Linked DNA regions of Candidatus Pseudothioglobus singularis PS1. The protein of the gene in region 1 binds, or shares a complex with, the protein of each later gene. Links are inferred from orthologs where the notes say so. Each region holds a gene or a part of one and is shown in the gene's direction. Other genes may lie near its edges.

Evidence for each region. The genes of interacting proteins can lie anywhere in the genome.
Region 2: the proteins of mrdA (region 1) and rodA are in contact, whole or in part, in a crystal structure (PDB 6PL5), measured with the Thermus thermophilus proteins. The link is inferred for Candidatus Pseudothioglobus singularis PS1 from one-to-one orthologs. Residues at the interface, in WP_223903432.1 of Thermus thermophilus: Arg4, Ile5, His6, Leu8, Ala9, Phe12, Ala15, Leu16, Leu19, Gly20, Arg22, Ala23, Trp24, Leu26, Gln27, Val28, Tyr31, Tyr34, Leu36, Leu43, Thr45, Asp47, Lys156, Gln157, Gly158, Ser160, Val184, Leu201, Glu202; in WP_223903423.1 of Thermus thermophilus: Phe161, Val165, Phe168, Val169, Leu172, Pro198, Tyr199, Glu202, Tyr211, Arg212, Asp213, Gln220, Val221, Gln223, Ser224, Ile226, Ala227, Ile228, Gly229, Ser230, Gly266, Phe267, Val270, Leu274, Tyr277, Gly278, Leu281, Phe285, Leu289, Arg297.

Annotation. Positions count from the first base shown.
Region 1 is NZ_CP006911.1:456,169-462,317, reverse strand. What follows is about bases 1,970-4,966. They hold mrdA (penicillin-binding protein 2), read left to right. Parts: upstream 1,970-2,541; coding sequence 2,542-4,392; downstream 4,393-4,966. Other genes in these bases: tgt (tRNA guanosine(34) transglycosylase Tgt), read right to left, coding at 4,401-4,966; mreD (rod shape-determining protein MreD), read left to right, coding at 2,061-2,528; mreC (rod shape-determining protein MreC), read left to right, coding at 1,970-2,068. Outside these bases: W908_RS02325 (fumarate hydratase), read right to left, coding at 1-117; W908_RS02320 (rod shape-determining protein), read left to right, coding at 208-1,239; more of mreC, read left to right, coding at 1,265-1,969; more of tgt, read right to left, coding at 4,967-5,513; W908_RS02295 (regulatory protein RecX), read right to left, coding at 5,532-5,957; recombinase RecA, read right to left, coding at 5,932-6,149. UniProt on the Escherichia coli protein: Catalyzes cross-linking of the peptidoglycan cell wall. Responsible for the determination of the rod shape of the cell. Is probably required for lateral peptidoglycan synthesis and maintenance of the correct diameter during lateral and centripetal growth.
Region 2 is NZ_CP006911.1:741,328-744,193, reverse strand. It holds rodA (rod shape-determining protein RodA), read left to right. Parts: upstream 1-798; coding sequence 799-1,935; downstream 1,936-2,866. Other genes in the region: W908_RS03795 (D-alanyl-D-alanine carboxypeptidase family protein), read left to right, coding at 2,019-2,866; W908_RS03805 (Mth938-like domain-containing protein), read left to right, coding at 440-802; gltX (glutamate--tRNA ligase), read right to left, coding at 1-291. UniProt on the Escherichia coli protein: Peptidoglycan polymerase that is essential for cell wall elongation. Also required for the maintenance of the rod cell shape. Functions probably in conjunction with the penicillin-binding protein 2 (mrdA).

The DNA of each region.
Region 1 (6,149 bases):
CGTTTCTCTTTCATAAGCTGAAACCATTGCATTGATAAAATCAGGTGAGTGATAATAAGAGATATACTGCAGTGCTGAATGGATACTTTCTATTAAATGCTCTTGTTTTATAATCATATTTATTTAGGCTTTGGTATTGTCTAAAGAGGGCAATCAGGTTATATTATAACCTCTAATCATTTTTATTTTTTTTGCTAGGGACCCCTTATGTTCAATTTATTCACAGGCCAAAATCTTTCTGTTGACCTTGGTACAGCTAACACTCTTATTTATATGGATGGAAAAGTCGTCCTGAATGAGCCTTCTGTTGTAGCGTTAAGGCATGAAAAAGGTGCCTCAGAGTCGTCTGTAATAGCTGTAGGACAGGAAGCAAAAAATATGCTTGGAAGGACGCCTGGCGCTATTGAAGCAATCAGGCCCATGAAGGATGGCGTAATTGCGGACTTTAAGGTAACTGAAAAAATGCTTCAATTCTTCATGAAAAAGGTACTAAAGTCAGGTTTTTTTTCTCCTAGCCCTAAAGTATTAATTTGTGTTCCTTGCGGTGCTACGCAAGTTGAAAGACGAGCCATTAAAGAAAGTGCTGTGGGCGCAGGTGCAAGAGATGTCTATCTAATTGAAGAGCCTATGGCTGCAGCATTGGGTGCTGGCATGGCCATTGAAGAGGCATCTGGCGCAATGGTTTTAGATATTGGAGGCGGAACATCAGAAATTGCTATCCTTTCACTTAATGGAATTGTATATTCTGACTCACTCAGGGTGGGTGGGGACGTTTTTGACGATACCATTGTAAAGTTTGTCAGAAGGGTTCATGGAATTATTATTGGTGAGGCTACAGCTGAGCAGATTAAAGAAGAAGTAGGTAGCGCTTTTGAATCAAAAATTATTAGAAAAAACGAATTTAGAGGACGCGCTGTTTCAACTGGACTCCCAGTTAGTTTTGAAGTCACAAACTCTGAAATCCTAGAGGCTCTTAGCGAACCTTTGGGAATGATTATTGCAGCTTTAAGGACAGCGTTAGAACAAACGCCGCCTGAATTATCATCTGATATTGCTCAAAATGGATTAGTTATTACGGGTGGAGGTGCCCTTCTTGAGGGACTTGATAAACTCATTCACAGTCAAACAAATTTACCGGTCACTATTGCAGATGATCCTCTCACTTGTGTTGCTAGAGGTGGTGGAATAGCCCTAGAAATGATTAATCAACATGATATGGGGTTCTTGGCAGCAGAGTGATTCAACATAAGTCGAGATCTTAATAATGCGACTTTTAAAACTTTTTGTTCCTGTATTGCTCTCTATAATTCTTATCTTTCTGGATGCTAGATTCTCATATCTAGATAACTTTAAGCGTTTTACACTTACACTTCTCAGTCCAATTTATGTCATTGTTGACTTACCCGGCCATGTTATTGATTGGGTCAATGACAAAGGCACAGAAAATGAATTGCTTGTCTCCCAAAATGACTATCTTGAAGGGCAACTGATTGAACTTAAAGCTAAGCTTCAGACCTACAATAATTTAGCTTTAGAAAATCAAAAAATATCTAAACTTCTTGAATCAAGCTACTTGATTCCTGATCATAACGTCATGCTAGCAAGAATTAAATCAGTCACTCAGTCAAGACTCTCAAAGCAAATCATCATTAATAAAGGTCTCAATGATGCTGTTACTCTCTCAGACCTGGTTATCGGCTCTGATGGAGTTGTCGGTCAGGTTACAGAAGTTACGGCTTTATTTGCGACCGTAAAACTCTTATCTGACCCAACCCTTCATATACCTGTAAAAAACTCAAGAACAGGTGCGCGGGGTATCACGAAAGGCTTGGCCTCAAATGAAAAGGGTATGGTCGTTGAATTTATTCCTCTAGAGTCTGATATTAAGATTGGAGATATATTTGTAACCAGTGGTATTGGAAATTCTTATCCGTCTGGCTATTCCGTTGGAAGAGTGAAATCAGTTGATGAATCTCCTAACTCATCGTTTATGAGGGTTTCTATTGACCCCACTCAAAATATGAATCAATTAGAATTAGTTCTTATCGTTAAGGATAAAAATGATTAATCAAACACAGCTCCTTCTCTTACTAAAAGTAACGATTCTGGCTTTTATTTTAGGATCTATATCTCTGCCTATTATTCTTGAGTTGATTTCACCATTTTGGTTATTAATGTTTTTTATTTACTGGCTGATTTACTCTGATAGTAATGGAATCTTCAGTGCGGCGTTGATACTTGGTTTACTCTTAGATGTTCTTCAAGGAGCTATCTTGGGACAGAATGCACTTGCGCTTATCGTTAGTTCTGCATTCATATTAAGTGTAAAGAAGTCTTTTTTTGTATCCAATTTGACAACCCAGCAGGTCTATGTGTTTATTGCTTCACTCATTTATCTCGTATTATTTTTAATGACGCATCTAGTCGTTCAAGGTCTTCAAATCCAATGGCTCATCTTATTTGTACCATTTACAGGCGCCTTGATGTGGCCAGTTGTTCGCTTTTTGTTGGCAAAACTAAAGCAATAATTGAGTTTTTGCTATGGATAAAATTGGGAATTTAAAGCGCGAAAAAAAAGTATTCAGATCTAGAGTTATTTTCTCTGTAGTCATTATGCTTTCAATGACTTTAATTTTGACACTGAGGCTCTTTAATCTTCAAATAACAAAGCATGATTTTTATGTTGAAGAAGCACTCGGAAACCAAATGCAAAATCTTCCTATTACGCCTATAAGGGGTGATATCTTAGATCGTAATGGAAAGGTTTTAGCGACGAATGAATTTGGTTATAGATTGACCATAACTCCTGAGAAAGTCACTAATTTAAATGACACTCTTGTTGAACTAGAAATCAATGATTACATTGATGCAATTGATATTGAAAAGTTTAATAAAAATTTAAATCGCTTTAAAAAATTTCATAACATTCCAATCAAGTTTAATCTTCCTGAATCTGAAGCCTCATCATTTCTGGTTAATAACCAAATGCCAGGTGTTGAAATTGAGCCCTACTTTCATCGCGTTTATCCCTATGGCGCCTCTAGCTCACACCTTATTGGTTATGTTGCTGCTATGAGTAAGGAAGATAAAAGTAAATATGACAAGAAAAATTATGCTGGTACAAGTTTTGTAGGGAAGATTGGTATTGAAAGGCAATATGAAAACTTACTTCATGGAAGATCAGGTATTAAACAGATTGAAAGAAATGTTGCAGGAAGAGTTGTAGACTCAAAAGTCATTGATCCTTCTATCCCTGGTCAAGACATCTATCTGAATATTGATATCGATTTACAAATAAAAGCAGAATCCCTTTTAGGCGACACTAGAGGTGTTATTGCGCTTATTGATGTTACAGATGGCTCAGTGATTAGCTTAGTTAGCACCCCCTCTTTTGATCCTAATTGGTTTGTCGATGGAATATCAGTTAAGCAGTATGATGAGCTTAAAAATAATGAAGATCTGCCTCTTTTTGATAGGAGTACTAAGGGGCTATATCCTCCTGGGTCAACCATTAAACCAATGGTAGCGCTTGCAGGACTTGAACAAAAAAATATAACCATAAAGCATACAACTTTTTGCCCAGGTTTTTATAAGCTCTCTAATTATTCTAGAAAATTTAATGATTGGAAGCGAACTGGTCATGGCAGTGTTGACACTATTGAGGCAATTGCTCAATCTTGTGATGTCTTTTTTTATGACTTGGCTTATAAAATGGGAATTGACCAAATTCATGAGAGCCTTTCTCTCTTTCAATTCGGCAAGAAAACAGGTATTGATATTCCAGGTGAGTTAGGTGGTATTCTACCATCAAGAGAATGGAAAAAAATCAACAAAGATGAGCCATGGTATAGGGGTGAGACCCTCATCACCGGAATAGGTCAAGGATTTATGACTGCAAGTCCAATGCAGTTAGCATTGGCAACAGGGGCAATAGCAAACAAGGGGCAGCTTTATACGCCAAGAGTTCTCATGCATACTCAATCTAAAAATGGAGAGTCTTACCTTGAATCACAGGTCCAATCAAAGCAGATACCTATCAAAGATATAAGCAACTGGGATTTAATTGAAAAGGCGATGAGACAGACCGTTTATGGCAAACTAGGAACAGCAAAGAGATTAAACAATAAACTAAGCTACACCCTGGCTGGAAAAACAGGAACAGCACAAGTCTTTGGCCTAGACCCTGAGGAAAAATATATTGCCGATAATATTGATGAAAAATTAAGAGATCATGCTCTATTTACTGGCTACGCGCCAATAGAAAACCCAAAAGTGGCGATAGCAATTATTGTTGAAAATGCTGGCAGTGGTAGCTCAAAAGCTGCACCATTAGCCAGGGCGCTTCTAGATGAATATTTTATAAGGAATCCTGTTGACTCTGAAAAGCTTTAGCAAGCTAGTTAAGTTTCTTGAGAGGCTAAGAAACTTTTCCTAAAGGTAGAGAATGTATTTGCTTGAATTGCACTCCTTATGGATTGCATTAATTCTTGATAATAAAAAAGGTTGTGAAGTGTATTTAAGCGGGAACCTAAAATTTCATTAGTTTTTTGGAGGTGATGAAGATATGACCTAGAGTAATTGCTACAAGTCGAACAAGTGCAATTTGGATCTAGTGGGCCAGTATCTTTTTTGTATTTTGCATTACGAATTTTTACGACGCCCTCAGAGGTAAATAGGTATCCGTTTCTAGCATTGCGAGATGGCATGACGCAGTCAAACATATCCACACCTGACGCTACTCCTTCTACTAAGTCTAGTGGGGTGCCAACCCCCATTAGATATCTAGGTTTATCTTTAGGCATATGATCTGGAAGATAACTCAGGACCTCCATCATTTCTTCTTTGGGCTCTCCAACTGAAAGACCACCTATGGCGTAACCATTAAAGTCCATTTCAATTAAAGACTCTGCAGAATGAATTCGAAGCTCTCTATGCATTCCACCTTGGACAATCCCAAAAAGAGCATTTTTATTATCTAATCTTTTGTGTTCGTTCAATGAGCGCTTTGCCCATCTTAAAGAGAGCTGCATAGACTGATCAACAACTTTTTTCTCTGCCGGGTAAGCAGTACAGTCATCAAATATCATGACAATATCTGAGCCAAGCTTATGCTGTATTTGCATTGACTCTTCTGGCCCCATAAAAATTGATGACCCATCCTTAGGTGAGCGAAATGCAACACCCTCTTCAGTTATTTTTCGCATTTTCCCTAAACTAAAAACCTGAAAACCGCCTGAATCAGTTAATATTGGACCTTGCCAATTCATAAAATTATGAAGATCCCCGTGAGCCTCGATGACCTCTGTTGAAGGGGTAATAGACAAATGAAAAGTATTACCTAGTATAATTTCAGCGCCTAGTCCCCTCACTTCCTCAACTGTCATCGCCTTAACTGCTCCATAAGTACCTACGGGCATGAAAGTAGGGGTATTGACTTCACCTCGATCAAAAGTAAGCCTTCCAAGGCGCGCCTTGTCATTTGTATTTATGAGTTCAAATTTCATTGATGGAATTAGTCTATTATTAGATTTTTAAAATGATTGATTTATTTGGTCGAGGTTAAAACCTCTTGATTGCAGAAATCGCTTTTGTTTTGCCTGCTCTTTAAAGTCTAAGGAGACGATATCTCCAAATTTTTTTTTCCTTATCTCTTTAGCAGATTTAAACCAATCAAAATCAGAAAGATTAAAACTACTGATGCCCCTTAATTTTAGCTCTGAGGCAATTCTGACTGGCCCCTTGCCCTGGTTAAAGCGCATCAGAATAAAGGCTTCAGCAAAACGTTCATCACTCTGGTAATTTTGTTCAACTAATTGAGTAATAGCACTATCAATGATTTCATCATCATAGCCCTTAAGTTGAAGTTTATTAAATAATTCTAATTTAGAGTGCTCACGCCTCATCAACATTTTTAATGCAGCAGAGTAGCATCTAATCTGATGATTCGGAGTCGTCATGATCGCTACTCATCAATTTTTCACGAATTTTTATTTCAAGCCCTTGACTCATATCTGTATGTTCTTTGAGGTACTCACGAGCATTGTCTTTACCCTGGCCAATTCTCTCACCATCGACGCTATACCACGCACCTGCTTTCTCAACAAATCCAAGTTCTACTCCTAAATCAATAATCTCACTTTCTCGAGATA
Region 2 (2,866 bases), 280 kb from region 1 along the record:
ATCACAATAATAGGCCTTGCCATTTGAAAGGAGTTCGTTAATGACCTCATTGTAGCGCTCAGTTCTATCACTTTGATAGATTGGGCCTTCGTCATAGTCAAGACCCAGCCACTCCATTCCATCTAAAATGGCGTCTACAGAAGTCTGAGTTGATCGCTCTTGATCAGTATCTTCTATTCTCAGTAAGAACTTACTGCTTGTTTTTTTAGCCCAAAGCCATGCAAAAAGAGCAGTTCTGGCGCCGCCAATATGCAAATAACCTGTTGGTGAAGGTGCAAATCTCGATTTCATTAATTACTCTTTAAAAAACAATAGAAGTAGCTTTTGAACATTATAAAAATAAATTGATTGTTATTGATCCCTTCAAACAAATCAAAATGTTAAGTTAATTTTACACTGTTATAATATTCCTCCAACACCCAAATATACTTGCAAATTAATGGAATTCACTCAGCAAAACGCGAATACAAATACCATTATTTCAGTTGACGAATCCTCAATAACAATCTCACATTCCAAATTAAATAGGCCGTGCTTTGTTTCAGCTAATAAAGCTAGTGAAGTTTCAATCAAAAATTTAGGGGATATAGGAATAGAATTTTTATTTCCACTAGTTGTAAAAGACCCCATTGATCTATTAATTATTGGTACAGGAAATTCGCCAAAATTTCTCTCTCCTAAGCAGCAAATTGAACTCTCTGAATTTGGCCTTGGTGTTGAATGCATGAATAATTCATCGGCATGTTCAAGCTTCAACCTGCTCTTAGGAGATCTTAGGAAAGTTGGTTTATTGCTTTTATGATTGCTTTTTTATTAAAAAAGTTAGTCATCTTTTATAAATTCTTCAAAATTGACACGCCTCTTCTTATTCTTCTTATACTTCTATCATCTTTTGGGTTATTGATACTATATAGTAGCTCGGGAGGCTCTCTAAGCCTTGTCTATAGGCAGATGGTCCATCTTGGCCTTGCCACCTCTGTAATGCTTGTAATTGCTCAAATTCCGCCTATCATCATGCTAAGGTTTGCTCCCATATTAATGCTTTTGGGCATTTTTCTACTAATACTTGTTCTATTTTTTGGAAGCTCAGGAGGTGGCGCCCAGCGCTGGCTCGACCTTGGATTTGTTCGGTTTCAACCCTCTGAGCTAATGAAGATTATTGTTCCAATGACTATTGCAGCGATACTGAGTGAAAAAACGCTGCCTCCAAGGGCATTCCCAGTCATTATTTCATTCATAACAATCGTAACTGTTGTGCTATTGATTGCAAGACAGCCTGACCTTGGAACCTCTTTATTAATTGGCGCTTCAGGGGTGTATGTATTATTCTTCTCTGGGTTTAGAGTGATGCTAGTTAAAAATATTTGGCTCAACCTCGTTATTTTATCAAGCGCTCTTACAGGGTCACTCTATTTTGCGTGGAATTACCTGTTGATTGCTTATCAAAAAAGAAGAATTCTCACTCTGTTTAATCCTGAATCAGATCCACTTGGATCGGGTTATCACATCATTCAATCAAAAATTGCTATTGGCTCAGGCGGCTTTACAGGTAAAGGAATTGTGAGGGGCTCTCAGTCTCAACTTGATTTTGTACCTGAACAGTCCACCGACTTTATTTTCTCTGTTTTAGCCGAAGAACTTGGGTTCCTAGGGTTCATATTATTGATCCTAATCTATGCGCTTATTATTTACCGATGCATGAGTTTATCTCTTAGCTGCGAAGACAACTTCTCCAGACTTCTCGGGGCGAGCCTGACCTTCGTATTTTTTACCTATATTTTTGTGAATATAGGTATGGTATCTGGCCTCTTACCTGTTGTTGGAGTTCCATTACCTTTAGTGAGCTATGGCGGCTCATCTTTGATTACTCTTATGGCGAGTTTTGGAATTATTATGTCGATTCATAAACATAAAAGTCCAAGATATTTACAGTAACTCGTTATAATCAAATTGTTGAATACAATTACTTAAATTAGTTAACCTCTTCAATCAATCAAATACTGGGCAAATACAATCTCATGAAATCAAATATCTTCACATTTTTAAAATCTTTCTTTTTAATATTAATATTTTCAAATGTCATTGCCGAGGAGCCCCGTTTTTACATTCCTGACTCCCCTCCAATCGCAGCTAAGTCTTATGTTTTGATGGATCATAACTCTGGCAAAATTCTTGCGGGTGAAAATGAAAATGAAAGAAGATCTCCTGCCAGTTTGACTAAAATAATGACCTCTTATGTAATCTTCAAACGAATAAAAGAAGACTTTATTTCTCTTGATGATGAGGTCAAGATAAGTGAAAAAGCATGGAAAACGGGGGGCTCAAGAAGCTTTATTGAAGTCGGTAAAATGATCAAGCTTGAAGACCTGCTTATGGGTATGATTATTCAATCAGGCAACGACGCCTCAGTTGCTCTCGCAGAGCATGTAGCTGGCTCTGAGGGCACCTTTGTTTTATTTATGAATGATTATGCTCAAGAAATTGGCATGACAGACTCGCGCTTTGAAAATTCCTCAGGTTTACCTCACAAAGACCAGTATACAACAGCTAAGGATATGGCCCTCTTATCTTCAGCAATCATTAAAGAATTCCCTGATTTTTATGAATGGTATGGCCAAAAAGAATTCACCTATAACAACATTAAACAAATTAACCGCAACAAGTTATTGTTCACGGACAGTACCGTCGATGGTTTAAAAACGGGCTGGACTGAGAAGGCGGGATACTGTCTTGTTACCAGTGCAAATCGCGTCGATATGAGGCTTATTTCAGTTGTACTAGGCTCTGCAAGCCCTGCCATCAGAACAGCTGAAACTGAGAAGCTGCTTGACTATGGTTTTCGCTTCTTTGAAACGCAATCAGTAAA